Regions from separate parts of the Streptomyces sp. NPDC096310 genome, predicted to be linked through region 1. Evidence: riboswitches for the same ligand, from Rfam matches in the RefSeq annotation. Region 1 holds a riboswitch; each other region holds the start of a gene.
What was found. A riboswitch is a leader RNA that binds a small molecule or an ion and turns the genes downstream of it on or off. The one in region 1 is predicted to bind S-adenosylmethionine.

Region 1 (9,513 bases):
GCTCCGTACGCAGCCGCTCCGTCTCGCTCTTGGTCAGCGACCGGGCGGCGGCCAGTTCCTCGCGCAGCCGCTCCAGCTCCCGCCGGGCCTCCTCGTCCGCCCGCTCGGCGTCGGCGCGCTGCGCCTCCTCGCCGGCGGCGGCGACCAGTTTCACCCATCCGGGGGGCCTGAGCACATACGCGGCGGCGGCCACATCGACGGGATCGGCGGCCGCGGGCGGCGATCCGGACTCCAGGGCGGCGGCCAGCTCCGGCTGGGCCTGGCTGATCCGCTCGCCGATCCGCTGCCGGAAGAGCGGGTCGCTCTCCAGCGCGGCGGCCATCGCGTTCCCCGCGAACTTCGCACGCCTGTTCGGAGCGAAGCGCGCGTACTGCCGGAGCTGCGTGGGCAGCTCCGTGACGGTCAGCCCGCCGAAGGCGTCCGAGACGAGCGCCACGACCCGGCGCCGTACCCCGTCGGGGAGCGGTCGGTCGAGCGTCTCCGCGGCGTCACCGCCGGCCGCACCGGCCGGCTCAGCGCCACTCGCGGGCTGCTCCACGATCCGTCACCCCATCCACCCCTTACGGGCGGCTCCCTCAGGAACCGGCACCCGGCCTGTCCACCAGCTCGATCTGATCCACGGCGTTGCACCAACGGCAGCGCACCGACTCGATGGTCTCACTGACCACCTCACGCTCCTCGACCTTCGGCTCCCCCGCCAGGTCCAGATGGACGTACTCGACGACCTTGGACGAGCGCGTCACATCGAACCGGGTCAGATTGCCGCACAAGGTGCAGCGCCACCGGGTGGAGGCCGTGGGCTGCGGAACCGTCGGAGTTGCTGCCATCGTGCCGTCCTCTTTTCGTCGTCCCTATGCGGTGCCCCGCGGTGCGGCGTCGAACCGCGGATGGCACCCGGCAACCCTACGGCCTCACGGCTGCCCCGCGACGCGGCGAGGCGATCTGCACCATGAGGTACCGGTACGCCATGCTCTGTCCGTGAGCAAAAGGCGTACGACGTGCGGAGCGCCCCTGGTGACCTATGGGCTGATCGGCCTCTGCTGTCTGGTCTTCCTCCTCAGCCCGCTCTCGGGATTCACTCCCGCGTACGGGAGAGGAGACGCGCTGCGGGCCGCGCAGAGCGCCTATTTCGAACGGTGGGGCGTCATCCCGAGCGAGCTGACAGGCGCCGATCCGCACGCCCTGCTCACCCCGCTCACCGCGCTCTTCGTGCACGGGAGCTGGCTGCACCTGCTGGGGAACATGCTCTTCCTGCATGTCTTCGGCGCGATGACCGAGGAGCGGATGGGCCGCGCCGCGTTCCTGCTCTTCTACCTCGCCACCGGCGCCCTCGCCCTCGTGGTGTACGCGCTCGCGAACGCCTCCTCCGCGCAGACCCTGGTCGGGGCGTCGGGCGCGATCTCCGGAGTGCTCGGCGCGTTCCTCCGCCTCTTCCCCCGGGCGCGGGTCACCAGCCTCTACCCGTTCCTCTTCTTCCTGCCGCTGCGCTTCCCCGCCTGGATCGTGCTGCTCTTCTGGTTCGTACTCCAGTGGGTGGCCGCGCATGGCGCCGGAGCCGGCCCCGGCATCGCCTATCTCGCGCACCTCGTGGGGTTCGGCGCGGGCTTTCTCCTCGCCTGGGGACGGTACCGGCGTACCGCTAGAGTGAAGGTCCAGCCGGCGGCCACCGAGGGAGAACGTCAACCGTGATCACCGCGATCGTGCTCATCAAGACCAGCGTGGACCGGATCCCCGAGATCGCGGAGTCGATCGCGGCGCTGGACAGCGTCAGCGAGGTCTTCTCGGTGACCGGGACGTACGACCTGATCGCCATGGTCCGGGTCGCCAAGCACGACGATCTGGCCGAGGTGATCCCCGGCCGGATCAGCAAGATCGCGGGCGTCGAGGGCACGGACACGCACGTCGCGTTCCGTACGTACTCCCAGCACGACTTGGAGGCGGCCTTCGCGATCGGACTCGACGCGTAGGACCTCTCGTGTGGACCTACGCGCCGGCGCCGTCCCGGTCCGGGACGCAGCGGCCGTCCTCCGTGCGGTAGTTCCACCGCGCGCCGTCGCTCACCAGCTCCCGCACCGCCCGTACGAAGCGCTCCACGTGCTCGTCCGGCGTCCCCGCGCCGAAGCTGACCCGGATCGCGTTGAGCGAGCGCTCGCCCGGCTCGGCCTCCGGGGCGCCGCACTCCCCCGGGTCCTGCGGGTCGCTGCCCAGCAGGGTCCTGACCAGCGGGTGGGCGCAGAACAGACCGTCCCGTACGCCGATGCCGTACTCGGCGGAGAGCGCGGCGGCGAAGTGCGAGCTGTTCCACCCCTCGACCACGAAGGACAGGACGCCCACCCGGGCCGCCTCGTCGCCGAAGAGCGAGAGCACCTTGACCTCGGGCACCGCCGCCAGACCGGCGCGCACCTCGGCGACCAGCCGCTGTTCCCGGGCCGCCAGGGTGTCGAAGCCCGCCTCGGTGAGCGCCTTGCAGGCGGCGGCGATCGCGTAGACACCGATGACGTTGGGCGAACCGGCCTCGTGCCGGGCGGCCGTGGTGTGCCAGTCGACATCCACCCCGCCGTCCGCGCGGCGCGCCACCTTGCGGCTGGCGCCGCCGCCCGCGAGATACGGCTCGGCGGCCTGGAGCCAGTCGGCGCGGCCCGCGAGCACCCCGGAACCGAACGGCGCGTACAGCTTGTGGCCGGAGAAGGCGATCCAGTCGACGTCAAGATCCGTGATGTCCACCGCGTGGTGCGGTACGAGCTGCGCGGCGTCCAGGACGATCCGGGCGCCGTGGGCGTGCGCGGCGGCGGCCAACTCCCGTACGGGCCACAGCTCACCGGTCACATTGGACGCGCCGGTCACACAGACCAGCGCCGGGTCCCGCGGATCGCGCGAGGCGAGCGCGCGCTCCAGGGTGGCGACCGCCTCGTCCGTCGTGCGCGGGGCGTTGAGGTAGGTGACATGCGCGTCGCGCCAGGGCAGCAGGGAGGCGTGGTGCTCGGTCTCGAAGACGAAGACCTGGCAGCCGGCGGGCAGGGCGGCGGCCAGCAGGTTGAGCGAGTCGGTGGTCGAGCGGGTGAAGACGACCTGGTCACCGGTGCGGCAGCCGAGGAAGTCGGCGACCGTGCGGCGGCTGTTCTCGAAGAGGTCCGTGGAGAGCTGCGACAGGTAGCCGGCGCCGCGGTGGACACTGCCGTAGTACGGGGCGTACGCGGCGACGTCGTCCCACACCCGCTGGAGGGCCGGGGCGCTGGCCGCGTAGTCGAGCGCCGCGTACGTCACCTCGCCGCCGGTGACGAGAGGGACGGTCACATCGGCGCCGAGCACCGGGAGCGGCGCTCCGCAGGCGGGGTCGTCGGCAACGGCGGTGGTGGCGGAGGCGTTCGGGCGTGCGGACATGGCGTTGTCTCCCGGCGAGAAAAAGTCGGAACGGCTTCAAGGCCCGCACGGCTCCACGACTCCATGACGGAGCGGCGCCACGTGCGGGGGATGCCTCGACGCACGGAACGGGCCGTGCGGAGGTGTGTTGAAGAAGGGGCGTGAGAGTCCGGAAGGACTCTGAAGCCCTAACGCATTCGCTTGCTCACGAGACTGCTCCCTTGAGGACCAGGACCCCAAAGGTGGCAAGGGGTCCGCGCTTGCCGCGGACCTCGCTGCCCACGGCCTGGTCTTCACCCGGGGCACCCCGCCACGGACGGAGGGTTGCCGGACAGCGAGCCGGGGCCTTAATCGCTGTCACTCATGACCTTGGCCGAAAGTATGGCACAGGGGATCGGACCGCCCAAGTCGCTGTCCGCGATACGGGACAGGCACCGGTGGCCGCCACATATACGAGAGGGCCGGGACAGGTGTCCCGGCCCCGTCGCATGTTCGCGTGTGGGTCAGAGGTGGCTCGCCGCCACCCAGCGGGCCAGCGCGTCCCGCGCCGCGCCCGAGTCGATCGCCTCCGCGGCCCGCGCGATCCCCGCCACGAGCTGGGTCTCCAGCGCGTCCCCGGTCGGGTCCAGCGCCACCAGCGCCGCCGCCGCGTTGAGCAGCACCGCCTCCCGTACGGGGCCGCCCTGGCCCGCCAGCAGCCGGCGGGCGACATCGGCGTTGTACGAGGCGTCCGCGCCCCGCAGCGCCTCCACCGGGACCAGTTCCAGGCCGACGTCGCGCGGGTCGAAGGGCTGCTCGGTCACCTTGCCCTCGCGTACGGACCACACCCGCGAGGTCGCGGTGGTGGTCAGCTCGTCGAGCCCGTCGTCGCCGCGGAAGACCAGCGCCGAGTTGCCACGGTCGGCGAGCACCCCGGCGACGATGGGCGCCATCCGGGCGTCCGCCACGCCCACGGCCTGGGACCTGACCCTGGCCGGGTTGGTGAGCGGGCCGAGGATGTTGAACGTGGTCTGCGCGCCCAGCTCCTTGCGCGCCCTGGCCGCGTACCGCAGCGCCGGGTGGAACTTGACCGCGAAGCAGAACGTGATGCCCGCCTCCTCCGCGACCTCCACGACCCGTCGCGGCGTCAGCTCCAGATTGACGCCGAGCTTCTCCAGTACGTCGGAGGCGCCGCTCGCGGAGGACGAGGCGCGGTTGCCGTGCTTGACGACCTTGGCGCCTGTGCCCGCCACGACGATCGCCGACATGGTGGAGATGTTGACGGTCTTGGCGAGGTCGCCGCCGGTGCCGACGATGTCGACCGTACGGCCGGGCACCTCGATGGTGTTGGCGTGCGCGTACATCGCGCGGACCAGCCCGGAGACCTCCTCGACGGTCTCGCCCTTCGCCCGCAGCGCGACGGCGAACCCGGCGATCTGCGCGTCGGTGGCCTCCCCGCTCATGATGCGGTCCATGGCCCACGCGGTGTCGTCGGTGCCCAGGTTCTCGCCGCGCAGCAGGGGGTTGAGTACGCCGGGCCAGGTGCGGGCCGCCACGGTGTCGCCTCCGACGGGGGTAACAGCGCTCATGCTCGCTCCTGGGTTGGTCTGGGACGGCTGCGTGGGCTGCGTACGGCGAAGACGGCGTACGGCCCGGCCGCAAGCCTATCGGCGTACGCCGGGCCCGGTGGAGAGGTGCCCGTACTGCGGACGCGGGGAGCGGCGCGCCTCTCCACCGCGCCCGGGGATACGCCGAGGGCCCCGGCCGGCTCCCTGGGGAGACCGGGCCGGGGCCCTCGGTGGTGGCGACCTGTGTCAGGCCGGGCGATCAGTGGTGGCCGTGGCCGCTGGTGATCTCCTTGTACTCCTCCGCGGTGGGCTTGGGAAGCTGGTTGTTCTCGCCGTAGTAGCCCTTGCTCAGCTTGACCCGGAGCCGCTCGACCGGCGACGTCTTACGGCGTACACCGTTCTCGTCGACCTCGGGGCCGAGCTCGGCGGGACGGTACTGCTCGTGCGCGGTCAGCTTGTGCAGGTCGCCCTGGTCCAGCGGGGTGTGGACCTCGACGAACTCACCGTGCGGCAGCCGCTTGATGACACCGGACTCGCGTCCGTGCAGCACCTTCTCGGCATCGCGTCGCTGGAGGCCGAGGCAGATCCGCTTGGTGACGACGAAGGCGATGACCGGTCCGACGAAGAAGGCGATCCGGACGAACCAGGTGATCGCGTTGATCGACAGATGGAAGTGCGTCGCCCACAGGTCGTTCCCGCCACCGACCAGCAGGATGAAGTACCAGGTCAGCCAGGCCACACCGAACGCCGTACGGGTCGGTACGTTGCGCGGGCGGTCCAGGAGGTGGTGCTCGCGCTTGTCACCGGTGACCCAGGACTCGACGAACGGGTAGACCGCGATCGCGACCAGGACCAGCGGGAAGATGATCAGCGGGATGAAGACACCCAGGACAAGGGTGTGTCCCCATACGTTGATCTCCCAGCCGGGCATCACACGGATGAGACCTTCGGAGAAGCCCATGTACCAGTCGGGCTGGGCGCCGGTGGAGACCTGGTCGGGCCGGTACGGGCCGAGGGCCCAGATCGGGTTGATCGTGGCGATGGCCGAGACGATCGTGATGACACCGAAGACCAGGAAGAAGAAGCCTCCGGCCTTGGCCATGTAGACCGGCAGGAAGGGCATGCCGACGACGTTGGTGTTCGTCTTGCCGGGGCCCGCGAACTGCGTGTGCTTGTGGTAGAAGACCAGGATCAGGTGGGCCACGACCAGGCCCAGCATGATGCCGGGCAGCAGCAGGATGTGGACCGAGTAGAAGCGGGCCACGAAGTCACCGCCGGGGAACTCGCCGCCGAACAGGAACATCGACAGGTACGTTCCGACGATCGGCACCGAGAGGACCGCGCCCTGCATGAACCGCACACCGGTACCGGAGAGCAGGTCGTCCGGGAGCGAGTAGCCGGTGAACCCGGTGAACATGCCCAGGACGAAGAGCAGGAAGCCGAACAGCCAGTTGACCTCGCGCGGCTTGCGGAAGGCGCCCGTGAAGAAGACGCGCATCATGTGCACCATCATGGCGGCGAGGAAGATCAGCGCCGCCCAGTGGTGGATCTGCCGGATGAGCAGACCGCCGCGGACGTCGAAGCTGATGTCCAGCGTGGAGGCGAACGCCTCCGACATCATCACGCCCTGGAGCGGGACGTAACCGCCGTGGTACTCCACCTCGTTCATCGACGGGTGGAAGAACAGCGTCAGATACACACCCGTGAGGATGATGATGATGAAGCTGTAGAGGCAGATCTCCCCGAGCATGAAGGACCAGTGGTCCGGGAAGATCTTGCGCATGTTGGCCTTGGCCAGGCCGTAGATGCCCAGCCGGCCGTCGGCCCAGTCGGCGACCCGCTCACCCGCGGGCGCTTTGCGGGCCTTGTCGTCCGTCGTGGCAGTGGTCGTGGTACTCATCCGCGCTCCCAGAAGGCAGGGCCGACGGGCTCGGCGAAGTCGCCGAGGGCTTCAAGGTTGCCCTCCGCGTTCACGCCGATCCGCAGCTGCGGCAGGGCGTGACCGGCGGGCCCGAAGATGACGCGCGCGCCGTCGGAGAGGTCGAAGGTGGACTGGTGGCACGGGCAGAGCACGTGGTGCGTCTGCTGCTCGTACAGGCTGATCGGGCAACCGACGTGGGTGCAGATCTTCGAGAACGCCACGATCCCCTGGTGGGACCAGTCCAGCTCGCGCGGGTCCTTGATCTCGTCCGGCTGGATCCGGACGATCATCAGGGCGGCCTTGGCGATCTCCTTCTGGAACTCCTCGCTGTGCTGGTCCAGGCCCTCGGGCATGGCGAACGTCAGCGAGCCCGTGATGACGTCCTCGGGACGCAGCGGCTCCATGGTGTTCATGTTGATGAGCTGCTTGCCCTTGGCCCACAGCGTCGTGCGGAGCTTCTTCTCGGGCAGCGGACCGAGGTCGCGCAGCAGCACGACACCGGAGAGCGGTACGAGCGCCAGCGCGCCGAACATCGTGTTGCGGATCAGCTTGCGCCGTCCGAAGCCCGACTCGGCCGCGCCGTCGGCGAAGTCCGCCAGGACCTTCGCCTTGACCTCCGGCGGCGCCTCGATCGGATGCCGGTCGTCGGCGACCTCCACGTCCGACATCAGCGTGCGGGCCCAGTGGACCGCGCCGGCGCCGAGGGCGAACAGGGCGACGCCGAGGGTCACACCCAGCGAGAAGTGCAGGATGCTGACGTGCCCGAACGGGAAGATGAAGACGCTCTTGTCGACCGGGAAGGCGACGAAGGAGGCGATGAACGCCACCGTCGCCAGCATCGACAGCAGGAACAGGCCTGCGACGGTGCGCTCGGACCGCTTGGCCGCCCGCTCGTCGATGTCCTGGATCCGCGGTTTGTGGGCCGGCAGCCCCGGATCCGCGAAGGGATCGTCGGCGCGCTCCACCTCGCCGTGCGGGGCGTCGTGCCCGCTCGGCAGGTTCTCGTCTACTGAATTCTCTTGGCTACTCATGACTTCTTGGCCTTAGCGGTGTGGGCCGCGACCCAGACGGCAACGGCGATCAATGCGCCCAGTCCGAAGATCCAGGCGAACAGGCCCTCACTGACGGGGCCGAGGCCGCCGAGGGAGAGGCCGCCGGGGCTGACGGTCTCATCCCCGTTCACCGCCTTGACGTACGCGATGATGTCCTTCTTCTGCTGCTCCGGCATCGTGGAGTCGGGGAAGGAAGGCATGTTCTGCGGGCCGGTCTGCATGGCCTCGTAGATGTGCTTCGGATCCACGCCCTCAAGGCTCGGTGCGGTCTTACCGTGTGTCAGCGCACCACCCTCACCGGTGAAGTTGTGGCACTGGGTGCAGTTGGTACGGAACAGATCGCCGCCCTTGCCGATGTCGGCACCGTCGGGGCTGTACTGCTTCTCGGTCGGCGTGATCGGACCGGCGCCGAGGGACGCGACGTACGCGGCGAGCTGGTCGATCTGCTTCTGGTCGTAGATGACCTTCTTCTTCGGTACCTGCGCGCCGGGCTGCTGGGCCGGCATCCGGCCGGTGCCGACCTGGAAGTCCACGGCGGCGGAGCCGACGCCGACCAGGCTCGGGCCGTCGGAGGAACCCTGACCGCCGGTCCCGTGGCAGCTTGCGCAGCCGACCGAGTAGAGCTTCTTGCCCTCCTCGATGGCCAGGGACTGGGCGGTATCTTCAGCCTGCGCCTCGCTCGCGGGCGCGAACGCGGCGTACAGCCCCCCTGTGACCGCCAGCGCGAAGAGTAGGACGACGACCGCCGCCAGCGGATGGCGTCGTCGTGCGGAGAGCTTTTTCACGGATTACCCCGGTGTCAGGATCTTCTGCGTCGGTGCTTCTGGACTGTGTGCGTAGGGCGGCGCGCGTCGGGCGCGGCGCCCCGCTACTTGATCAAGTAGATCGTGGCGAAAAGGCCGATCCAGACGACATCGACGAAGTGCCAGTAATAGGACACGACGATGGCGGCGGTTGCCTGCTCGTGGGTGAACCTCTTGGCCGCGTACGTTCTGCCCAGGACGAACAGGAACGCGATCAGCCCCCCCGTCACGTGCAGACCGTGGAAGCCGGTGGTCAGGTAGAACACCGAGCCGTACGGGTCGGAGGAGAGCGAGATGCCGTCCTTCTTGACCAGCTCGGTGTACTCGAGGACCTGGCCGCCGATGAAGATCGCACCCATCACGAACGTGATCACGAACCACGCGCGGAGCTTCTTCACGTCACCGCGCTCGGCGGCGAAGACGCCGAGCTGACAGGTGAGGGAGGAGAGCACCAGGATCGTCGTGTTCGCCGTCGAGAACGGGACGTTCAGGGCATGAGCCATTTCCTTCCAGTACTCAGCGCCCATCACCGATCGCAGGGTGAAGTACATCGCGAAGAGGGCCGCGAAGAACATCAGCTCGGAACTCAGCCAAATGATGGTTCCGACACTGGTGAGGTTCGGCCGATTGACCGACGGGTGCGCGTGCCCGGTTTCTACTGTCGTTGCTGTCGCCACGACCGACATTATGTCGGTCGCTTATCCCGCGCTGACTCCCGGGGTGCCGTTCGGTGTGTCCAGGGGCTGTGTCCAGCTCGAACGGACCGGCGAAGGGCTGTCCTTACCCGTGCTGACAGGGTGTCCGACGGAGTACGATCCGCGCATCGGTTC
Region 2 (9,513 bases), on a different contig from region 1:
GACCTTGTCCATCGCCTCGGCGATGAGCTCGCCGATCTGGGTGTCGGCGGCGGAGATGGAGGCCGTCGAAGCGATCTGCTCCTTGGTCTCCACGTCCTTGGCCTGCTCCAGCAGGGCGCCGGAGACGGCCTCGACGGCCTTCTCGATGCCGCGCTTGAGGGCCATCGGGTTGGCGCCGGCCGCCACGTTGCGCAGGCCCTCACGGACGAGCGCCTGGGCGAGGACGGTCGCGGTGGTCGTACCGTCACCGGCGACGTCGTCCGTCTTCTTGGCGACTTCCTTGACCAGCTCGGCGCCGATCTTCTCGTACGGGTCCTCGAGCTCGATCTCCTTGGCGATGGACACACCATCGTTGGTGATCGTGGGGGCGCCCCACTTCTTCTCGAGGACGACGTTGCGGCCCTTGGGACCAAGGGTGACCTTGACGGCGTCGGCGAGCTGGTTCATCCCGCGCTCGAGACCGCGCCGTGCCTCCTCGTCGAACGCGATGATCTTGGCCATGTGAAGTGGTCCTCCCGGACGTATGGGGTCTCCCCTGCTCGAACGCAGTTGAGAGCTTGGGGAAGGATTTCTCCGGACCGCGCTGGCGCCCGCGACGGACGGCCTGAGAGTCGGCGGTTCCTTGCCCCGCCGGCTCTTCGGGCCTCACCGACCCGGTCCCAAGTTGTCACTCTCACTTGCAGAGTGCTAACGCAATAATTAGCACTCGACCCCCGAGAGTGCAAGCGCCTCCGGCTCGTCGCCCGCGGGGCGTCGCCGAGGGCTCACGCATGAGGGGCCCGCATCCCTGTCCGGGATGCGGGCCCCTCATGCGTGAGTGCGATGCGGAATCCGTACCGAGTACCTGAGTGCGTCGGTGGCCGATCGCGCCGGGATCAGACGGCGAGCTTGACCATGTCCGCCTGCGGACCCTTCTGGCCCTGCGAGATCTCGAACTCCACTCGCTGACCTTCTTCAAGGGTGCGGTAACCGTCCATCTGGATCGCGCTGTAGTGGACGAATACATCCGCACCACCGTCGACCGCGATGAAGCCGTAGCCCTTCTCCGCGTTGAACCACTTGACGGTGCCCTGAGCCATGCCAACTCCCCTATTACTGGCCCTTGCACGGGGCCACACTTCGCGCCGGAACGCGTCGACCGCGGCTGAATGTATCTGCCCAACTGCCCTCTGCAACAGGTCAATCGGACGAGAATTCTGGGCGTGGCCGAACACGCATAGTGCTGAATCCACTGCGTTCCGGGACAAGTCGGGCCGGGCAAAGCGTACATACGCCGCAAAAGGCTCCAGGACTTTACCCTCATCTTGTCGCGTTCTCGCTCGCGTACGGAGCGGGCGACGGCGGGGCGTTCCCACACTCTACCGTGCTCAACCATGTAGAACGGTCCCCTCCGCTTCTCTCGCGGAGGGGACCGTGTCCGTTACCGAGCGCGTCAGCCCCCGGCGACCGCCGGAATGATCGAGATGCCCGCGCCCGCCGGGGTGGCGGTCTCCAGACCCTGCTCAAAACGGACGTCGTCGTCGTTCACGTACACGTTGACGAAGCGGCGCAGCTTGCCCTGGTCGTCCAGGACGCGGCCGGCGATGCCCGGGTGGTTCGTCTCCAGCGACTGGATGACCTCGGAGAGGGTGGCGCCCTCCGCCGGAACCTCGGCCTGGCCACCGGTGTAGGTGCGGAGGATGGTGGGGATACGGACCTTGACGCTCATCGTGGGAAGCCTTTCTCGGTGTCGGTGGTCAGCTCGTGGCGAGGCCCGCGGCGCGGAACGCGTCGAGGCTCGGGCGGATCGTCGCCGTCGGGCCGGTCGTCGGCGCCACGGCGTCCAGCGTCTTGAGCCCGTCACCGGTGTTGAGGACGACGGTGGTGAGGGACGGGTCGAGCACGCCCGCCTCGATGAGCTTCTTCGTCACGCCGACCGTCACCCCGCCCGCGGTCTCCGCGAAGATGCCCTCGGTGCGCGCCAGCAGCTTGATCGCGTCGACGATCTGCGCGTCGTCGACGTCCTCCACCGCGCCGCCGGTGCGCCGGGCGATGTCCAGGACGTACGGGCCGTCGGCGGGGTTGCCGATCGCCAGGGACTTGGCGATGGTGTCCGGCTTCTGCGGCCGTACGACGTCGTGCCCGGCCTTGAAGGCGGTGGAGACCGGCGAGCAGCCCTCGGCCTGGGCGCCGAAGATCTTGTAGGGGCGGTCCTCGACGAGGCCGAGCTTGATCAGCTCCTGGAGCCCCTTGTCGATCTTCGTGAGCTGCGACCCCGAGGCGATCGGGATGACGATCTGGTCCGGCAGCCGCCAGCCGAGCTGTTCGCAGATCTCGTACGCGAGGGTCTTGGAGCCCTCTCCGTAGTACGGCCGCAGGTTGACGTTGACGAAGCCCCAGCCCTCGCCCAGCGGGTCGCCGATGAGCTCGGAGCAGAAACGGTTGACGTCGTCGTAGTTGCCCTCGATGCCGACCAGGTCACCGCCGTACACCGCGGCCATGACGACCTTGCCCTGCTCCAGGTCGTGCGGGATGAACACGCAGGAGCGGAAGCCGGCGCGGGCCGCGGCGGCGCCGACGGCGCCGGCGAGGTTGCCGGTGGAGGAGCAGGAGAGGGTGGTGAAGCCGAAGGCGCGGGCGGCCTCGACGGCGATGGCGACGACGCGGTCCTTGAAGGAGTGCGTCGGGTTACCGGAGTCGTCCTTGATGTGGAGCGAGCCGGTGATCCCCAGTTCACGGGCGAGGTTGTCGGCCTTGACCAGCTTCGTGAAACCGGGGTTGATGCTGGGCTTCGAGGCGACGTCGGCGGGGACGGGCAGCAGCGGCGCGTACCGCCAGATGTTGTCCGGGCCTTCGGCGATGCGCTTCTTCAGCTCTTCGGGGCTGCCGCTCGGCAGGTCGTACGCGACTTCGAGCGGCCCGAAACAGCTCGCGCAGGCGAAGAGGGGGCCGAGGTCGAAGCGCTCTCCGCATTCGCGGCACGAGAGTGCGGCGGCGGGGCCGAGGTCGACGGTCTCGTTCGTACCGCTTCGGACGGTCTGCACAGCCATGGTGGCGAGGCCCTTTCTCCTCATCTTCCTCGCGACGTACTTCGCCACGAGACGGAATTGGCACCTTCCCCACCGTGACCTCGCGGTCGGCGGGAGGGTTGCCGGGACTTCAACGGGCCGTTCCCTCTGTCCCTCTGGATGAGCGCTATGGCGCCGGAGCCTGGGTCCGGTGCGTTTGTTCACGTGATGACCCCGGCATGCGGTGGTCATTCGTGTTGTTCAAGACTGTAACCGAAGGTGTGGAGGGTTGAGATAGTCGTCCGCACCGCGAGATGGATCACGTCATGGCGCACGGGGACCCGGCGCCGGCCCGCGGATGACCGCACAGGCCAAGGATCGCGCAGGGAGTACCGAACGTGCTGGAAGAGGTGGAGCACTGGCTGACCAGGCGTTCCTGGTCGGCGGGGGACCGTACGCTCGACCGGCTCCTGGCGGCGAAAGCGGCGCGCGGCAGCACGGTCAGCGTGGTCCTGCCGGCGCTGGACGAGGAGGCGACGGTCGGCGCGATCGTCTCCGTCGTGCGGCGGGAGCTGATGGAGCGGGTGCGGCTCGTCGACGAGCTGGTGGTGATCGACTCCGGCTCCACCGACCGTACGGGCGAGGTCGCGGCGGCGGCGGGCGCGCGGGTGGTGCACCGGGACACGATCCTGCCGCGGCTGCCCGCGCTGCCCGGCAAGGGCGAGGTGCTGTGGCGGTCGCTGCTGGTGACGAGCGGCGACATCGTGTGCTTCGTGGACGCGGATCTGCGGGAGTTCTCGCCGGATTTCGTCTCCGGGATCGTGGGCCCGCTGCTCACCGAGCCGGAGGTGCAGTTCGTGAAGGCGATGTACGACCGCCCGCTGGGCGGTGGTACGGAGGGGGAGGCCGGCCAGGGCGGGCGGGTGACGGAGCTGGTGGCGCGCCCGCTGCTCAATCTGCACTGGCCGAGGCTGGCCGGCTTCGTCCAGCCGCTGGGCGGGGAGTACGCGGCGCGCCGTGCGCTGCTGGAGCGGCTGCCGTTCCCCGTGGGGTACGGCGTGGAGCTGGGCCTGCTGGTGGACGCGCTGCACACGGTGGGGCTGGACGCGCTGGCCCAGGTGGACGTGGGGGTAAGGCTCCACCGCCACCAGGACGACCGGGCGCTGGGGCGGATGGCCGCGGCGATCTACCGTACGGCGCAGCTCCGGCTCCAGCGGGGCCATCTCGTACGGCCGCGGCTCACGCAGTTCGAGCGGGGCGAGGACGGTTTCACGCCGCGGACGCACGCGGTGGACACGGAGGAACGTCCGCCGATGCGGGAGATCGCGGAGTACACGGCCGGACGCGCGGCGTAACGTCGGATCATCGCACCGGTTGCCTACATTGCTGCCCCATGGGCATGAATCTGGCGATTTCGAGGGCTTCGGAGTTCACGCGGGTGCTGGCGCAGGCCGGGTCGACGGCCGAGCGGCTGTGGCTGCTGGGCGGGATGGCGTTCGCGCTGACGGGCGCCGGGGTGGTCGCGCTGGCCGCGGCGCGCGGGCGGCGCGACTGAGCGGACGCGTCCCCGACGTCACACGCACCGTACGTTTGAGCGTTTCCGCGACGGGCTAGGTTTCGCGACATGGTTACCGAGCAGTCCGTCAGCCCCGCGCCGGCCCGCGTCCTGGTGGCGTCCAACCGCGGCCCCGTCTCGTACACGCGGCGCGACGACGGCACGCTGGAGGCCAGGCGCGGCGGCGGCGGACTGGTGTCGGGCCTGTCGGCCATCGGGGCCGACGGCTCCGGAGAAGACGCCGTCTGGGTGTGCGCGGCGCTCGGCGAGGGCGACCGGGAGGCCGTACGGCGTACGGAGGGCCGCCTCGACCCGGCCGACACGGGCGGGCAGCGGGTACGGATGCTGGGCATCGACCCCGAGGTGTACGCCGCCGCGTACAACGACATCGCCAACTCGACCCTCTGGTTTGTCCACCACATGCTCTACCAGACCCCGCTGGAGCCGTCCTTCGGCCCGGAGTTCCGTGAGCGGTGGGCCGCGTACGAGACGTACAACCGCGCCTTCGCCGAGGCGCTGGCGCAGGAGGCGGCCGAGGGCGCGGCGGTCCTGGTGCAGGACTATCACCTGGCGCTCGTCCCCGGGATGCTGCGGGCGCTCCGCCCCGACCTCAGGATCGGGCACTTCTCGCACACGCCGTGGGCGCCCGCGGAGTACTTCAGGCTGCTGCCCGACGACATCGCGGAGCGGCTGCTGCTGGGCATGCTCGGCGCCGACCGGCTGGGCTTCCTGACCTGGCGGTGGGCGGAGGCGTTCAAGGAGTGCGCCCGCTCGGTGCTGGCGGACCGGGGCCTGACGGCGCACTGGCCGCAGGACGCGGCAGGGGACGGCGGGCGCCATCTCACGTACGCGCACGAGAACGGCCCCTCCGGCGGCCGGACGTATCTCGCGGTCCACGGCCTGGGCGCCGACGGCGACTTCCTGCGCGAGCGCGCGCACCGCCCGGACGTGGCCGAGCGGATGGCGGCCCTGCGCGAGCAGATCGGGGTCGCACCGGACGGGGCCGACCGCAGGACGATCGTCCGGGTGGACCGTACGGAGCTCTCCAAGAACATCGTCCGGGGCCTGCTCTCCTACCGGCAGCTCCTGCTCGACCATCCGCACTGGCGCGAGCGCGTCGTCCATGTGGCCTTCGCGTACCCGTCCCGGCAGGACCTGGCCATCTACCGCGCCTACACGGAGGAGGTCCAGCGGGTCGCCGACGCGATCAACACGGAGCTGGGCACCCCCGGCTGGACCCCGGTCGTCCTCCACGTCAAGGACGACTTCGCCCGCTCCCTGGCCGCGTACCGGCTGGCCGACGTGGCGCTGGTCAACCCCATCCGCGACGGCATGAACCTGGTCGCGAAGGAGATCCCGGTCCTCTCCGAGCGCGCCTGCGCGCTGGTGCTGTCACGGGAGGCGGGCGCGTACGCGGAGCTGGGCGAGGACGCGCTGGTGGTCAACCCGTACGACATCAACGCGACGGCCGCCGCCCTCCACGAGGCCCTGACGATGCCCCCGGCCGACCGCACGGACCGCGCCAAGCGCCTGGCCGCCGCTGCGACGGCGCTGCCGCCGCAGCGGTGGTTCCTGGACCAGTTGGAGGCGCTGCGGGGCTGAGCTCGTCCAGGGGGCCGAGGGCTCAGGGCCCGAGGCCCTACGGGGCGGCCGTGCGCGCCAGCGCCGCCAGGAAGTCCGCCAGGGCCGCCGGGCCCGGGAGGACGAGGTCGGCTCGTTCGGAGAGTTCGGGGACTTCGGTGCCGCTGGCGATCAGCAGGCCCGGGTGGCCGTCGGAGCGGAGTTTCTCCACCGCCGCGTAGGCCGGCAGGTCGCCCAGGTCGTCGCCCGCGTAGAGGACCGTCTCGGCGTCGATCTCGCGGACGTACTCCAACAGCGCCACGCCCTTGTCGACGCCCGGCGGGCGCAGTTCCAGGACCATGCGGCCCGGTTCGACGATCAGGCCGTGGCGTGCGGCGAGGGCGGCGAGGGGGTCGCGCAGCGCCTCGAAGGCGGCCTGCGGGTCGGTGGCGCGGCGGGTGTGAACGGCGACCGCCCGGCCCTTCTCCTCGATCCAGGTGCCACGCCAGGCGCCGAACTGTTCGAGGAAGCCGGGGAGTTCGGCGCGGACGGCCGCGACGCCCTCGTGCGGGGCGGGGGCGTGGACCGTACCGGAGACGGCGTCCCAGCGTTCGGCGCCGTAGTGGCCGAGGACGACCAGGTGTTCCAGGCCGGGCACACCGGCGAAGCCGCCGTACCGTACGGCGACCCCGGCGGGGCGCCCCGTGACCACCGCGACGGAGGCGACGCGCGGGGCGAGGGCGGCGAGGGCGGGGAGCGCGCGCGCGTGGGCGCGGGCCTGTTCGGGGTCGGGGACGATCTCGGCGAGGGTGCCGTCGAAGTCGAGCGCGACGACGGCGCCGCCGGGCCGGGCGAGAAGCGCGGCCAGGCCGTCGGCTCCGGCGGTGGTGGTCGGTTCCGGCAGGGAGTACGCGTGGCTGCCCATGGTCCGACCTTATCCACGTCAACCGCCGTACGGGCAAGAACCGGGGCCGCGTCTTCGGCCCCGGCCCGCTCCCGCGGTCAGCGGAGGTCGCGGCGCGCGGCCCTGACCCTGCGGAGCCGGTTCACCGTCACCGCGTCGTGCTCCGCCGCCCTCGGGTCGTCCAGCAGGGCGTTCAGGAGCTGGTAGTAGCGCGTCGGCGAGAGGCCCAGGCGCTCGCGGATCTCCCGCTCCTTGGCGCCGGGGCCCGGCCAGCCGCGCCGCTCCAGGGCCAGTACGGCGCGGTCCCGCCCGGACAGGCCCGGGGCCGCCCCGGACTCGGAAGCATCGGGAGCGGGGGCGGGAACGGCGGCCGGATCGGGGTCAGGGAGCGGGTCGGCGTCAGGGGCAGGATCGGGGTCAGGGGCAGGGGCCGGGTCGGGGTCAGGGGCGGGCGTGGTCATATCAGTGACACGCTACTCGGACGCCTCCGCCGCCGACGCGTCCCTGGCTATCTGCCCCAGTACCGCCCCCGGGCTCTGACCGCGCTCGACCGCCCTGCCGATGTTCTTCTTGAAGCTCTCGCTCACCTGCGACCACGAGTTCTTACCGTACGGGAACAGCTCCGACTCGGGCAGCGCCGTCAGGAACGTCTTCACGTCCTGGTGCTCCGGGTCGGCGAGCATCGCCTCGTTGGCGCTGTAGGTGACCGGCAGCAGGTCGTACTGGCCGGCGAAGCTGAGCACGTTCCTGTCCTCGTACGCGTAGTCCAGGAACGAGCCGATCTCCTCGCGGTGGCCGTTCTGCTTGAACGCCATGACCCAGTCGGCGACACCGACCGACGACTTCGCCGGGCCGTCCTCGGCGGGCAGCGGCACCATGCCGACCTTGATGCCCCGCTTCACCGCGTCCTTCATCAGCGTGGGATGGCCGTTGAGCATGCCGACCTGGCCGCTGGTGAACGCCTTGAACGCGGTGGCCCGGTCCAGCTTCCCGGGCGCGACCGGGCCGGTCAGCCCCGCGCCGACGAGGTTCTTCCGGAGCCAGGTGAAGGTGGCGACGTTCGCCGGCGAGTCGATGCTGTACGAGCCGTCGGCGTTGTCCGTGACGCCGCCCCCGCCGCTCAGCAGCCACATCAGCGCCTCGCCCTGCGCCTCCTCGGTGCCGAGCGGCAGCGCGAACGGGGTCGTCACGCCGTCCGCCTTGAGCGCCTCGGCGGCGGACTTGATGTCGTCCCAGTCCTTCGGGGCGCTCACCCCGGCCGACGCGAAGAGCTCCTTGTTGTAGAAGAGCAGCCGGGTGGAGGCGATGAACGGCATCCCGTACTGAATACGGTTGACCTCGCCGGCCTCGGAGAGCTGGTCGAGGAAGTTCGCCTGGGTGGGTACGGAGAGCAGATCGTCGGCCGCGTAGAGCTTGTCGTCCTTGGCGTAGTGGGAGTACGAACCGACTTGCGCGATGTCGGGGGCCTTGCCCTCCTCGACCATCCGCGCGACATCGGAGTCGATCGTCTTCCACGGCCGGATGTTTATGTCGATCTTGATTCCGGGATTGTCCGCCTGGAAGGAACTCGCCACGGACTCCCAGTAATTCCGGGAACTGTCCTCGGAGTTGGTGCCGTACTCCGCGGCGACCACCCTGAGCGTGACATCTCCGCTGCCCGAGGCGCCCGCGCACCCCGCCAGCGTCACCGTCATACCGAATGCGGCGGCCGCCGCCACCGCGGCCCGGCGACCGCGATATCCCTGATGGCGCTCTCGTACAGGTCGCACAGGTCCGTTCCCCGCCTTTGCTGTTTCTTGTTGTTGCGCGTAAGGCCCCCGACCGGTCCCCCGTGACGCACTGTCGCCGACTGCCGGTTTCGGATCAGTCGGGTATCGAGCAAGCGATTTTCCCCCATACAAAGGTTTGAGGTCTACCGGGCGGCGGTTGCGCTTCCGCAACGCCCGATATCCCCGGTGCACACCGCGTGAATGTTCTGTTCTTTTGTATGGGGCGACAACAATCCGGGGCCACCAGGGGCGCGACCCGCAGGCATCGGGCGTAGTGGACTAGACCTTTCACGGGTTCACACGCGAGACTGTCCCCGTGAGATCCGACAGGCAGGCCAGACACGTCATCGCCCTGGATGTGGGCGGCACCGGGATGAAGGCCGCCCTCGTCGGCGCGGACGGCGCGCTGCTGTACGAGGCGCGGCGCGCGACCGGCAGGGAGCGCGGCCCCGACGCCGTCGTCGAGACCATCCTCGCCTTCGCCGCGGAGCTGCGCGCGTACGGCGCCGAGCACTTCGGGGGGAGCGCGGTGGCAGCCGGGGTCGCCGTACCCGGCATCGTCGACGCCGAGCGCGGGATCGCCCGGTACGCCGCGAACCTGGGCTGGCGCGACCTGCCGCTGCGGGACCTGCTCGGGGCGCGCCTCGGCGGCGTACCGGTGGCGCTGGGGCACGACGTACGCACCGGCGGCCTCGCGGAGGGGCGGCTCGGCGCGGGCCGGGGCGCGGACCGCTTCCT
Region 3 (9,513 bases), on a different contig from region 1:
AAGGCCGTGACCAGCAGCGAGGTGAGCAGGCTCTGCCACAGGGACTCGGAGAAGAACGCCTCGGTGAAGACCCTGTGGTACTGCGTGAACGAGTAGCCGTCGAGCGGATAGCCGTTGGCGTCCGAGGGGTGGAAGCTGAGCGCGAGGACGCGCACGAGCGGGATCACGAACAGGGCCAGCAGGAAGACCACGACCGGCGTGACGGGCAGCAGCCCGCGCAGCCGGCGCGGCGCGCGGGCGGCGGGCGCGCTCATCCGGGCGTCGCCTCCTTCGTGGCGGCGTCCCCGGCGGCCGGGGCGGCGTCTCCGGTGACCGGAGTGTCGTCCCCGCCGGCCGGGGCGGTACCCCCGCCGGCCGTTCCGCCCGCTCCCCCGGCCCCGCCGTCCTGTGCGGGTCCGAGGACGATGACATCGGCCGCGGACCAGCCGAAGGCGACGCGGGCGCCGACGGCCGGGGGTTCCTCGGCCGTCCTGGCGTTGACCGCGACGCCCTCGGCCACGACGATCTGTGCCTGCCACGCCTCCCCGGTGAACGCCCGGTAGCCGACGATCCCGGAGCCGCGCTCGGCCCCGGCCGACCCACCGGCGCCGCTGTCACCGCCGGCCTCGGCGGCGCGGACGGTGACGCGTTCCGGGCGTACGGCGAGGGTGACCGGCTCCCCGTCGGGCAGCGTGGCCAGTCCGGAGTCCAGCCGTGCCCCGCCCAGGTGGAGCGTTCCGTCAAGGGCGCCGGTGCCCTGAAGGATGTTGGCCGCGCCGATGAACTCGGCGACGAAGCGGGTCGCGGGCGTCCGGTACACCTCGGTGGGGGTGCCGAGTTGTTCGACCCGGCCGCCGTTCATCACGGCGATCCGGTCCGAGAGCGACATCGCCTCTTCCTGGTCGTGCGTGACGAAGACCATGGTGATGCCGAGGCGCTGCTGGAGCTCCCGCAGCTCCACCCGCATCTCGCGGCGCAGTTTGGCGTCCAGGTTGGACAGCGGCTCGTCGAGCAGCAGTACCGCGGGCCGGGTGGCCAGCGCGCGGGCCACGGCGACCCGCTGCTGCTGGCCGCCGGAGAGCTGCTTGGGCCTGCGGTCCGCGTACGCCTCCAGGCCGACGAGGCGCAGCGCCTCGGCGACGCGTTCGTCCCGCTCGGCGCGCTCGGTGCGGCGCACCTTGAGTCCGTACGCGACATTCCCGGCGACGGTCATGTGCGGGAAGAGCGCGTAGTTCTGGAAGACCAGTCCGAGCCCCCGGCGGTGTGTGGGGACGTCGGTGAGGTCGGTGCCGTCCAGGGTGATCCGGCCGGCGGTGGGGCGGACGAACCCCGCCAGGCTGTTGAGGAGGGTCGTCTTGCCGCAGCCGCTGGGGCCGAGGACGGACAGGAACTCGCCGCGCCGGATCGAGAGCCGGTCGACGTCGAGGATGCGCTGCCCCTCGTACCCGGCGGCCAGGCCCTCGATGTCGATGTGCGCGGCGGTCCCGCCGTCGGTGTCGTGCCGGTTGCCGGTCACTTGAAGATCTGATTCCACCGCTGCTGCCATTCGTTCAGCTTGGGGGTCGCCGTCTTGTAGTCGACCCAGGTGAAGGTCTTGTAGACGGCCTCGCCGTACTTGACCTTGTCCTTGAAACCGGGGCTGTAGTCGATGGTGTCGTTGCCCGCGCCGTAGAAGGTGCCCTCGGCGAAGGGCTTCTGGTGCTGGGCGGCGCTCAGGTAGTTCAGGAAGGTGTAGGCGGCCTTGGTGTGCGCGCTGCCCTTGGGTACGTAGTACGAGGTCAGCGCGCCGACGGCGCCGGAGGCCGGGTAGCTGAAGCCGATCGGCTGCCCCTCCTGCGCCATGGCGAAGGCGCGGCCGTCCCAGAAGGGCACGATCCAGGCGTCGCCGTTCTGCAGGACGGTGGAGACGGAGCCCGCGTCCGCCGGGTACGCCGAGACGCAGCCCTTGAGCGCGGCGAGCTTCGTGAACGCCTTGTCGACAGCGGCGGGGTCGGAGAGCTTGCCGCCGTCCTGGGAGACCAGCGCGGAGAAGAACTCCAGGCCCGCGTTGTAGGTCAGCGGGGGCAGCGCGACATGGCCGCAGTACTTCTTGTCGAAGATGTCGGTCCAGTCCCGAGGCGCCTGCTTGATCTTGTCGGTGCGGTACAGCAGCCCGTTGGAGCCGGTGGTCAGCGGTACGCCGTAGGAGGCGCCGTCGACCGTGGACTGCTGGGTGAGCACCGGGTCGAGCTGCTTCCAGTTCTTGAGGTCGCCGGTCTTGAGCGGCTGGAGGAGACCGCCGCCGACGGCCTGGTGCAGGGAGCCGGGGGTGAGGGCGACGACATCGAACGGCGCGTCCTTGCCGCCCGCGGCGCGGAGCTTGGTGAGCCAGGCGGAGTCGGCGCCGTAGACGAGGTTCACCTTGATGCCGGTGTCCTTCTCGAACGGTGCGACGAAGGACTTCTTGAACAGCTCACCCCAGGGGCCGGCGAACGCGGTGACGGTGATCTGCTCCCCCTTGGAGCCGGATCCGCCGTCACCGGAGCCGCCGGTGTCCACACCGCACCCGGCGACGGCGGCGAGGACCGTGACGGCCGAGGCGAGGGCCAGGAGGGAGCGTCGCCCGCGAGGGCGTGACAGGGCAGGTCTCATGAGGGTGGAGGCTCCTCGGTGCGGGGTGGCGTCGTACGGCGCGCCGGCCCGTGGGTGATGGTTCGCCGGCCGCTCGTCGAGCGGGGGCCGCTGGTCGGGGCAGCGTGACGACGCTCTGTGAGGCACCGCGTCCACTGTCATCCTGTGCTCCCGTCCCAGGTACTGGACCTGGCTGACAGGTCCGCGCTTGCTCCCGGCACATCGGTGTGCGCGTGGAGCCGTGTCATCACCCGGGGCACCCCACCGCAGAAGGAGGGTTGCCGCCCAGCAAGCCGGGGCTTGTCGCTGGGACTCGTGACATCGAGAAACGTAACACCCCGTGGCGGCGATCTGAAGACACGATGGATCACATGAACATCACACCTGGATCACAGGGCAGGCGGATCGCGTAAGACCGATACCGGCCAAAAGTGCTGCTCACCGATGGCGGACGGCGACCCAGGAGGACTCCTTGACAGGGCCCGGGGCGGTGCCGACGATGAAGCGATCTTCCCAGCCGTCGCCGAAGCGGGAGCCGTCCGTCATGTTGTCGCTGCACGCTCATGACCTGCACGCTCCACCCCCCGGACCGTCGGGGCACCTGTCGATGGGCAGCGCCGGCGGGGTCCGTGCGCCCCTGGTCCCCGACAGCCGCAGGATCCTGCGGGGCGGGGTCCCCTGGCTGCCGGTGATGGCGGAATTCCACTTCAGCCGCTACCCCGCCGCCGAGTGGCGCGAGGAGCTGCTGAAGATCCGGGCCGGCGGGATCGACACCGTGGCCACGTATCTCTTCTGGAACCAGCACGAGGAGAGCCGCGGGACGTTCCGTTTCGACGACGGCCTCGATCTGCGCCGCTTCGTCCGGCTCTGCGGCGGCCTCGGCCTCTCCGTCGCCGTACGCGTCGGCCCCTGGTCGCACGGCGAGTGCCGGGGCGGCGGCTTCCCGGACTGGCTCGACGGCGCCGGCTGCGTCCCGCGCACGGACGATCCGGCCTATCTGGCGCTCGTCGAGCGGTACTTCGCGCGGATCGGCCGGGAGCTGCGGGGCCTGTCGTACGACGAGGGCGGCCCCGTCGTCGCCGTACAGATCGAGAACGAGCTGTACGACGCGCCCGCGCACCTCGCGACGCTGCGCCGCCTCGCGGAGGCCGCGGGGATCGCCGCCCCCCTGTGGACCGCCACCGGGTGGGACGCCGCCGATCTTCCGCGCGATGTCCTGCTGCCGGTGTACGGCGGCTACCCGGAGGCGTTCTGGGCGGAGGCGCACGACGGGTGGGCGCGGGAGATGCGCCGCCACTACTTCTTCACCCCGGTCAGGGACGATCCCGCCATCGGCGCCGATCTGCGTCCCGCGACCCGGGCGAGCCACGGGGTGCCGGACGACCGGCGCTATCCGTACCTCACCTGTGAACTCGGCTCCGGTATGGCCGTCGCGTATCACCGGCGGCCCCTGGTGCGGACCGAGGATGTCTCCGCGCTGGCGCTGGCCAAGCTCGGCAGCGGCTCGGTCTGGCAGGGGTACTACCTGTACCACGGCTGCTCCCAGCGGCTGGATCTCGCGCTGCCCAACCAGGAGTCCCACGCCACCGGTTACCCCAACGACCTGCCGTCGGTCAGCTACGACTTCCAGGCGCCGATAGGCGAGTACGGCCAGGTGCGCCCCTCGTTCCACGCGCTGCGCGCGCAGCATCTGCTGATCCGGGACTCGGGGGCGCGGCTCGCGGACATGCCGCTGCGGCTGCCCGACGGAGGCCCGGACGGCCTCGACGACCGGTCCACGCTGCGCTGGGCGGTGCGCTCCAGCGGTGGGGAGGGCTTCCTCTTCGTCAACAACCATCAGCCCCACGAACCCCTCCCCGACCATCGCGGGGTCCGCTTCCATGTCGCACTGGACGGCGGTACGTACCGGGTACCGGCCACGCCGGTGACCGTGCCGGGCGGTGCGCACTTCGTCTGGCCCCTCGGGTACGAGGCGGGGCCCGGTGTCCGGCTCGACTGGGTGAGCGCGCAGCCGTTGGCCCGGCTGGAGATCGACGGGGTGCCGACCGCGGTGTTCGCGGCGACGGCGGGGATCACCCCGCAGCTCTCGCCGGCGCCGGGGTCCGTGGTGTCGGGCGGGACGGCGCTCGCCACGCGGGACGGCCGGACGGTGGTGGAGGTTCCCGCGCCCGGGACGGACGCGGTGGTGACGGTCGCCGGGTCCGAGGGGCCGGTCCGGCTGCTCTTCCTCACCGAGGAGCAGGGGCGCCGGCTCCAGCGGGTGCGGATCTGGGGTGCGGAGCGGCTGGTGCTCTGTGACGACGCCGTGCTGGCCGACGGCGGCGAACTGCGCGTGCTCACCGAGGCGGAGACCGTCTCCCTCTCCCTGGCGCCCGCGACCGCCGCCGGACTCCGTACCCCCGCGGACGGTACGACGGGGCTCTCCGGCCCTCGCGCCGACGGCGTCTTCACCACCTGGACGGCATCGGGGGCGGCCGGGGGCGGGGCCGCCGCCGTGGAGTGCGTACGCGCCGATGCCGTGGCGCCGCCCGCCCGGGACGGCGGCCCGCACCACCGGGCCTCGGCGCCGGTGGACGCCGACTTCGCGGAGGCGGCGGTCCACCGGATCGCCGTCCCTCGCGCGGTGTTCGACGAGGGCGGGGAGGTGCTGCTGCGACTCACGTACACCGGTGACGTGGCCCGCGCCTTCATCGGCGGCCGGCTCGTCGCCGACCACTTCTGGTACGGCCCGGTGTGGGAGATCGGGCTGCGCCGGCACGCCGCGGAGGCCGTCGAGCACGGTGTCGAGATCCGGGTGCTGCCCCTGGGCCGCGACGACGGGGTGTACGTGGACGCGTCGGTACGGGAGGGTCTGGCGGCGGCCAGGACCCGGGCGTCGGTGGACTCCGCGGCGTTCGTCCCGGTCCGCCGGGTCCGGCTGCGTACGACGGAGGACCCGGACCCTTCGGGCGCAGGCTACTTCGGCGCGTAGACGACGCCGAGCTTGTCGATCTCCTCCCCGGAGCGGCCGGTGAAGCCGACGATCCGCCATCCCGACGGCGCCGTGTAGGTCACCGCGTCCGAGGTGGCGGTGCCCGCCGCGACGGTACGGCCCCGGTCCGTGGTGAACGCGGCGGAGAAGATCCGCGTACGGCCGTCCTTCTGGCCCTGGGTCAGCCTGACCGAGGTGAGGTGTTCGCCCGCGGCCAGCGTGAGCGAGGACGCGGTGCCGCCCGCGCCGCCGTGGCTCAGCACCGTACCGCCGTCGAGGGTGAGGTCGAGGCCGTCGAGCCGGGCTCCGCCGCGCAGGGTGAGGGTGCGGGGCGCGGGGGTGGCCGGAAGGGCGCGGGCGTCGTTGAACGCGGCGCCGTGCGGGCCGCCGAAGAAGTCGGAGGCGCGCCGGTTCGCGGGCCGCGACCAGGCGAGGTCGACGGCGTGGGGGTAGTGGTCGGAGAGGTGCTTGCCCGCGCCGTCGAGGAACGCGCGCCACGCGTTGGTGTAGGCGGTGGCGTCGAGACCTACCAGCGGGCCGCTCCGGTAGAGGACCTTGTCGACGACCTCGCAGCTCTGCGTGGGGGCGACGGTGTCGCAGACCAGCGCGTCGCTGCCGAGGGCCGGGGCGGAGCCGCCGCGTACCAGCTTCACCCAGGCGTCGGTGAGGCCGTTCTCCGAGACGAGGGTGCGGATGTTGTCACCGGTGCGGGTGTAGCGGGTGTTGGTGTCGCCCATGACGATGACGGCGTTGCCCTCGCTGGACGTCCGGATGAAGGACGAGAGCTGGACGATGTTGGCGCGCCGGGCGGCCAGTGCGGCATCCGTCGTGTCGGCGTTGGTGTGGACGTTGTAGAGGTCCACGAACACGCCCTCGGCGAGCCGGACCCGGGCGAGGGAGAAGCCCTTGGGGGTGAGGCAGTCGGTGCCCGTGCAGTCGTTCCAGCGGACCCGCTCGAAGTCCTCGAAGGGGTGGTCGGAGAGGGTGTTGAGGCCGTCGCCGAAGGCGGCGCCGCCGCTGGTGGCGGTGCGATGGGGGTGGGTGTCGTTGGCGTACAGCGAGGCGTGGTAGTTGAAGTCCTCCTGGACGTTGACGATGCCGTACGGGCCCAGGCGCTGCCCGATGAGCGGGGTGTTGGTCTCGGGGTCGCCCTGCCCGAGGCCGAGCGGCAGCCCGGCGATGTTGTACGTGAGGACCTTCAGCGTGCCGGAGTCGGCCGCCGGGGCCGCGACGGCGGGCGTGGCCGGGGTGACGGCGAGGCCGGTCAACGCCAGCGCGCCGGCGGCGAGGACGCCGACCAGTCTCCGTATCGGAGTTCGCATGGGGGCCTTTCCTGGAGGTGAGAAAGGTGCGGGGAAGGTACTGCGGAAGGTCATCATGTACGGTCAAGTCGCCTGCCGCACAAGGGCAGTTGCCAAACCGGGCAGGCGGAGCGGCGCGACGCGTCATCCTGCCGTGCGGCGGCCGCCCGCCGATCATCCCCGGATCGCCCACTGTTCATGTTTCACCCGGAACCTCTCTGTCACAACGGCAACAACCGGACACAGGAGTCTCCATGGGACACGGGCACCACCACCCTCACACGCACTCCCACGCGCAGGACACGGGCACGGCGCTGCCGCCCGCGCTCGACACCTCGGTGCCCGACGAAGCCCTCGCCCCCGCCCAGCTCTCCCGCCGCTCGATGCTCCGCAGGACGGGGCTGCTGGGCGCCGGGCTCGCGGCGGGCAGCGTGGCGGGCGGCGCGGTGGCCGGCTCCCCCGCGTACGCCACGGGCCGGGGCGGACCGGGCAACTCCGGTACGAACCGCACAGGCGGCTTCCTGTGGCTGGCCGGTGACCACCACATCCACACGCAGTACAGCAGCGACGGCAAGTACCGGGTCGTCGACCAGGTGCGGCAGGGCGCCAGGCACGGCCTGGACTGGATGGTCATCACCGACCACGGCTCCGGGACGCACGCCAAGATCGGGGTGGAGAAGGTCAACCCGGACATCAAGGAGGCCCGTGCCGCGTACGACGACACGCTGGTCTTCCAGGGTCTGGAGTGGAACATCCCGGCCGCCGAGCACGGCACGGTCTTCGTCCACCCGGGCCGTAACGAGGTCGCCGTCCTCAAGGAGTTCGAGACCTCCTTCGACGGCTCGGTGCGCGGGGCCGGTGACTCCACGCCGGCCAACGAGGCGCTGGCCATCGCCGGTCTCTCGTTCCTCTCCGAGCAGGTCGAGCGGCGCAAGGTGCAGGATGCCCTGATGCTCGCCAACCACCCGTCGCGCAAGGGCATCGACTCCCCGCACGAGATCCGCGCCTGGCGCGACGCCACACCCCGGAGCCACCAGATCGCCGTCGGGTTCGAGGGCGCGCCGGGCCACCAGGCCGCGGGGCTCCCGGCGCCGACCGGGATGGGCCGCGCGCGGGGAATCTACGACGGCAGCCCGGGCGCGGGCTCCTTCCCCGGCTACCCGCTGGAGAGCTACCGCACGTGGGGCGGGTTCGACTGGATGACCGCCACGGTGGGCGGTCTGTGGGACAGCCTGCTCGCCGAGGGCCGGCCGTGGTGGATCACCGCCAACTCGGACTCGCACAACGTGTACGCGGACACCGCGAAGCGCGGCGGCCCCGACTCCGACTTCACGGCCAACGGCAAGCACACCGACCCGGTCTACCGGGGCGGACTCGACCTCACCGAGGGCGACTTCTGGCCGGGCCAGTACAGCCGTACGCACGTGGGCTCCGACGGCTTCTCGTACGCGGCGGTCATGGACGGCATCCGCGCCGGACGCGTCTGGGTGGACCACGGCGGGCTGATCAGCGGCCTGGACGCCCGGGTCGCGGGCGGCGGGCGCTGGGCCACACTGGGCGGCGCCCTGCACGTACGGCGCGGTACGAACGTGACGCTGACGGTCGACATCGCGCTCGCGGGGGCCGCGAACTGGGCGCAGTTCGTGCCGAAGCTGGCCCGGGTGGACGTGATCCAGGGCGATGTGACGGGCGAGGTGAAGGACAAGGACACGTTCACCGCGCCGACCGCCAAGGTCGTCTCGTCGTACGACGTCGACAAGTCGACCGGCACGGTCCGGCTCACCTACTCCCTGGGCCGGGTGGACCGGCCGCTCTACGTCCGGCTGCGCGGTACGGACGGCAACCGCACCGCCGTCGGCGCGCGGGGTGCCGCCGTCGACCCGGCGGGGCCCGCGCTCGACGTCGTCGGTGACGCCGACCCGTGGCGCGACCTCTGGTTCTACTCGAACCCGATCTGGGTGCTGCCCGCATGACAGCGGCGACCGTGATCGGGGTCGACGCGGCCACGGTGATCGGGGTCGACGGGGCCACGGCCGTTCTGGGCGACGCCGATCACCTGGCCCGGGTGCTCGTCGGTGAACTGGCCCTGCCGGGGACCGCGTCGGTCGGTACCCACGTGGTGCGGAGCGGGCGGCCGCATCTGGCGCTCTCGCTCACGCTGCCGGACGCGGCCACGGCCGCCGAGGTGTGGCGGGCGCTGACCGTGCGCTCGGCGCCGGAACCGGTCGGGCTCGCCTTCGGTGAGCGGCGCCACGGCCCGGCCGAGCTGTCCGAGGGTGCGGCGCACGCGGTGGCCGAGCGGACGGAACGCGGCGCGGGCCGGGCGGTGCTCTTCCCCGGCGCCGGCGCGCTCACCGGCACGGTGGAGGTGGGCGAACTGCTCGCGGCGTCCGCGGTGGACGAGGTGGCGCTGCTCGGCGCCGCCGGGCCGCCGGACGGCGAGCGCCGGATCCTGACCCGGGACCATCTCCGGCCCGAGTGGCGGGAGGGGCGGCTGGTGCTGACGGTGATGGAGGCGGCGGGCGGGGTCCTGGTCCCCTTCGAGGTGCCGGACCCGACCCCCTGCTGCGCCGACCACTGAGGCGTCAGCCGACCGAGCGGCGCGTGCGCGGGCGCGGGCGGGGGAGATCGCTCTCCGCGCCCGCGCTCAGC

Region 2: another riboswitch for S-adenosylmethionine. It lies ahead of thrC (threonine synthase); the one in region 1 lies ahead of ACIQ7D_RS36985 (aminotransferase class V-fold PLP-dependent enzyme).
Region 3: another riboswitch for S-adenosylmethionine. It lies ahead of ACIQ7D_RS19235 (PotD/PotF family extracellular solute-binding protein); the one in region 1 lies ahead of ACIQ7D_RS36985 (aminotransferase class V-fold PLP-dependent enzyme).

The regions. Positions count from the first base shown of each region.
Region 1 covers NZ_JBIWFO010000048.1:6,872-16,384, reverse strand. The annotation lists gene ACIQ7D_RS37005 (NYN domain-containing protein) at 1-538, opposite strand, end outside; gene ACIQ7D_RS37000 (hypothetical protein) at 576-827, opposite strand; gene ACIQ7D_RS36995 (rhomboid family intramembrane serine protease) at 979-1,689, shown strand; gene ACIQ7D_RS36990 (Lrp/AsnC family transcriptional regulator) at 1,686-1,967, shown strand; gene ACIQ7D_RS36985 (aminotransferase class V-fold PLP-dependent enzyme) at 1,984-3,381, opposite strand; SAM riboswitch class IV at 3,612-3,729, opposite strand; gene trpD (anthranilate phosphoribosyltransferase) at 3,864-4,928, opposite strand; gene ACIQ7D_RS36975 (cytochrome bc complex cytochrome b subunit) at 5,167-6,807, opposite strand; gene ACIQ7D_RS36970 (Rieske 2Fe-2S domain-containing protein) at 6,804-7,859, opposite strand; gene ACIQ7D_RS36965 (c-type cytochrome) at 7,856-8,665, opposite strand; gene ACIQ7D_RS36960 (heme-copper oxidase subunit III) at 8,749-9,369, opposite strand.
Region 2 covers NZ_JBIWFO010000007.1:169,669-179,181, reverse strand. The annotation lists gene groL (chaperonin GroEL) at 1-501, opposite strand, end outside; gene ACIQ7D_RS17010 (cold-shock protein) at 876-1,079, opposite strand; gene ACIQ7D_RS17005 (ubiquitin-like small modifier protein 1) at 1,433-1,708, opposite strand; gene thrC (threonine synthase) at 1,737-3,029, opposite strand; SAM riboswitch class I at 3,047-3,174, opposite strand; gene ACIQ7D_RS16995 (glucosyl-3-phosphoglycerate synthase) at 3,386-4,342, shown strand; gene ACIQ7D_RS16990 (hypothetical protein) at 4,381-4,542, shown strand; gene ACIQ7D_RS16985 (trehalose-6-phosphate synthase) at 4,612-6,144, shown strand; gene otsB (trehalose-phosphatase) at 6,182-7,027, opposite strand; gene ACIQ7D_RS16975 (DUF3263 domain-containing protein) at 7,105-7,467, opposite strand; gene ACIQ7D_RS16970 (extracellular solute-binding protein) at 7,480-8,700, opposite strand; gene ACIQ7D_RS16965 (ROK family protein) at 9,149-9,513, shown strand, end outside.
Region 3 covers NZ_JBIWFO010000009.1:67,851-77,363, reverse strand. The annotation lists gene ACIQ7D_RS19245 (ABC transporter permease) at 1-254, opposite strand, end outside; gene ACIQ7D_RS19240 (ABC transporter ATP-binding protein) at 251-1,525, opposite strand; gene ACIQ7D_RS19235 (PotD/PotF family extracellular solute-binding protein) at 1,492-2,610, opposite strand; SAM riboswitch class IV at 2,789-2,910, opposite strand; gene ACIQ7D_RS19230 (beta-galactosidase) at 3,134-5,560, shown strand; gene ACIQ7D_RS19225 (jacalin-like lectin) at 5,545-6,870, opposite strand; gene ACIQ7D_RS19220 (PHP domain-containing protein) at 7,116-8,834, shown strand; gene ACIQ7D_RS19215 (hypothetical protein) at 8,831-9,442, shown strand.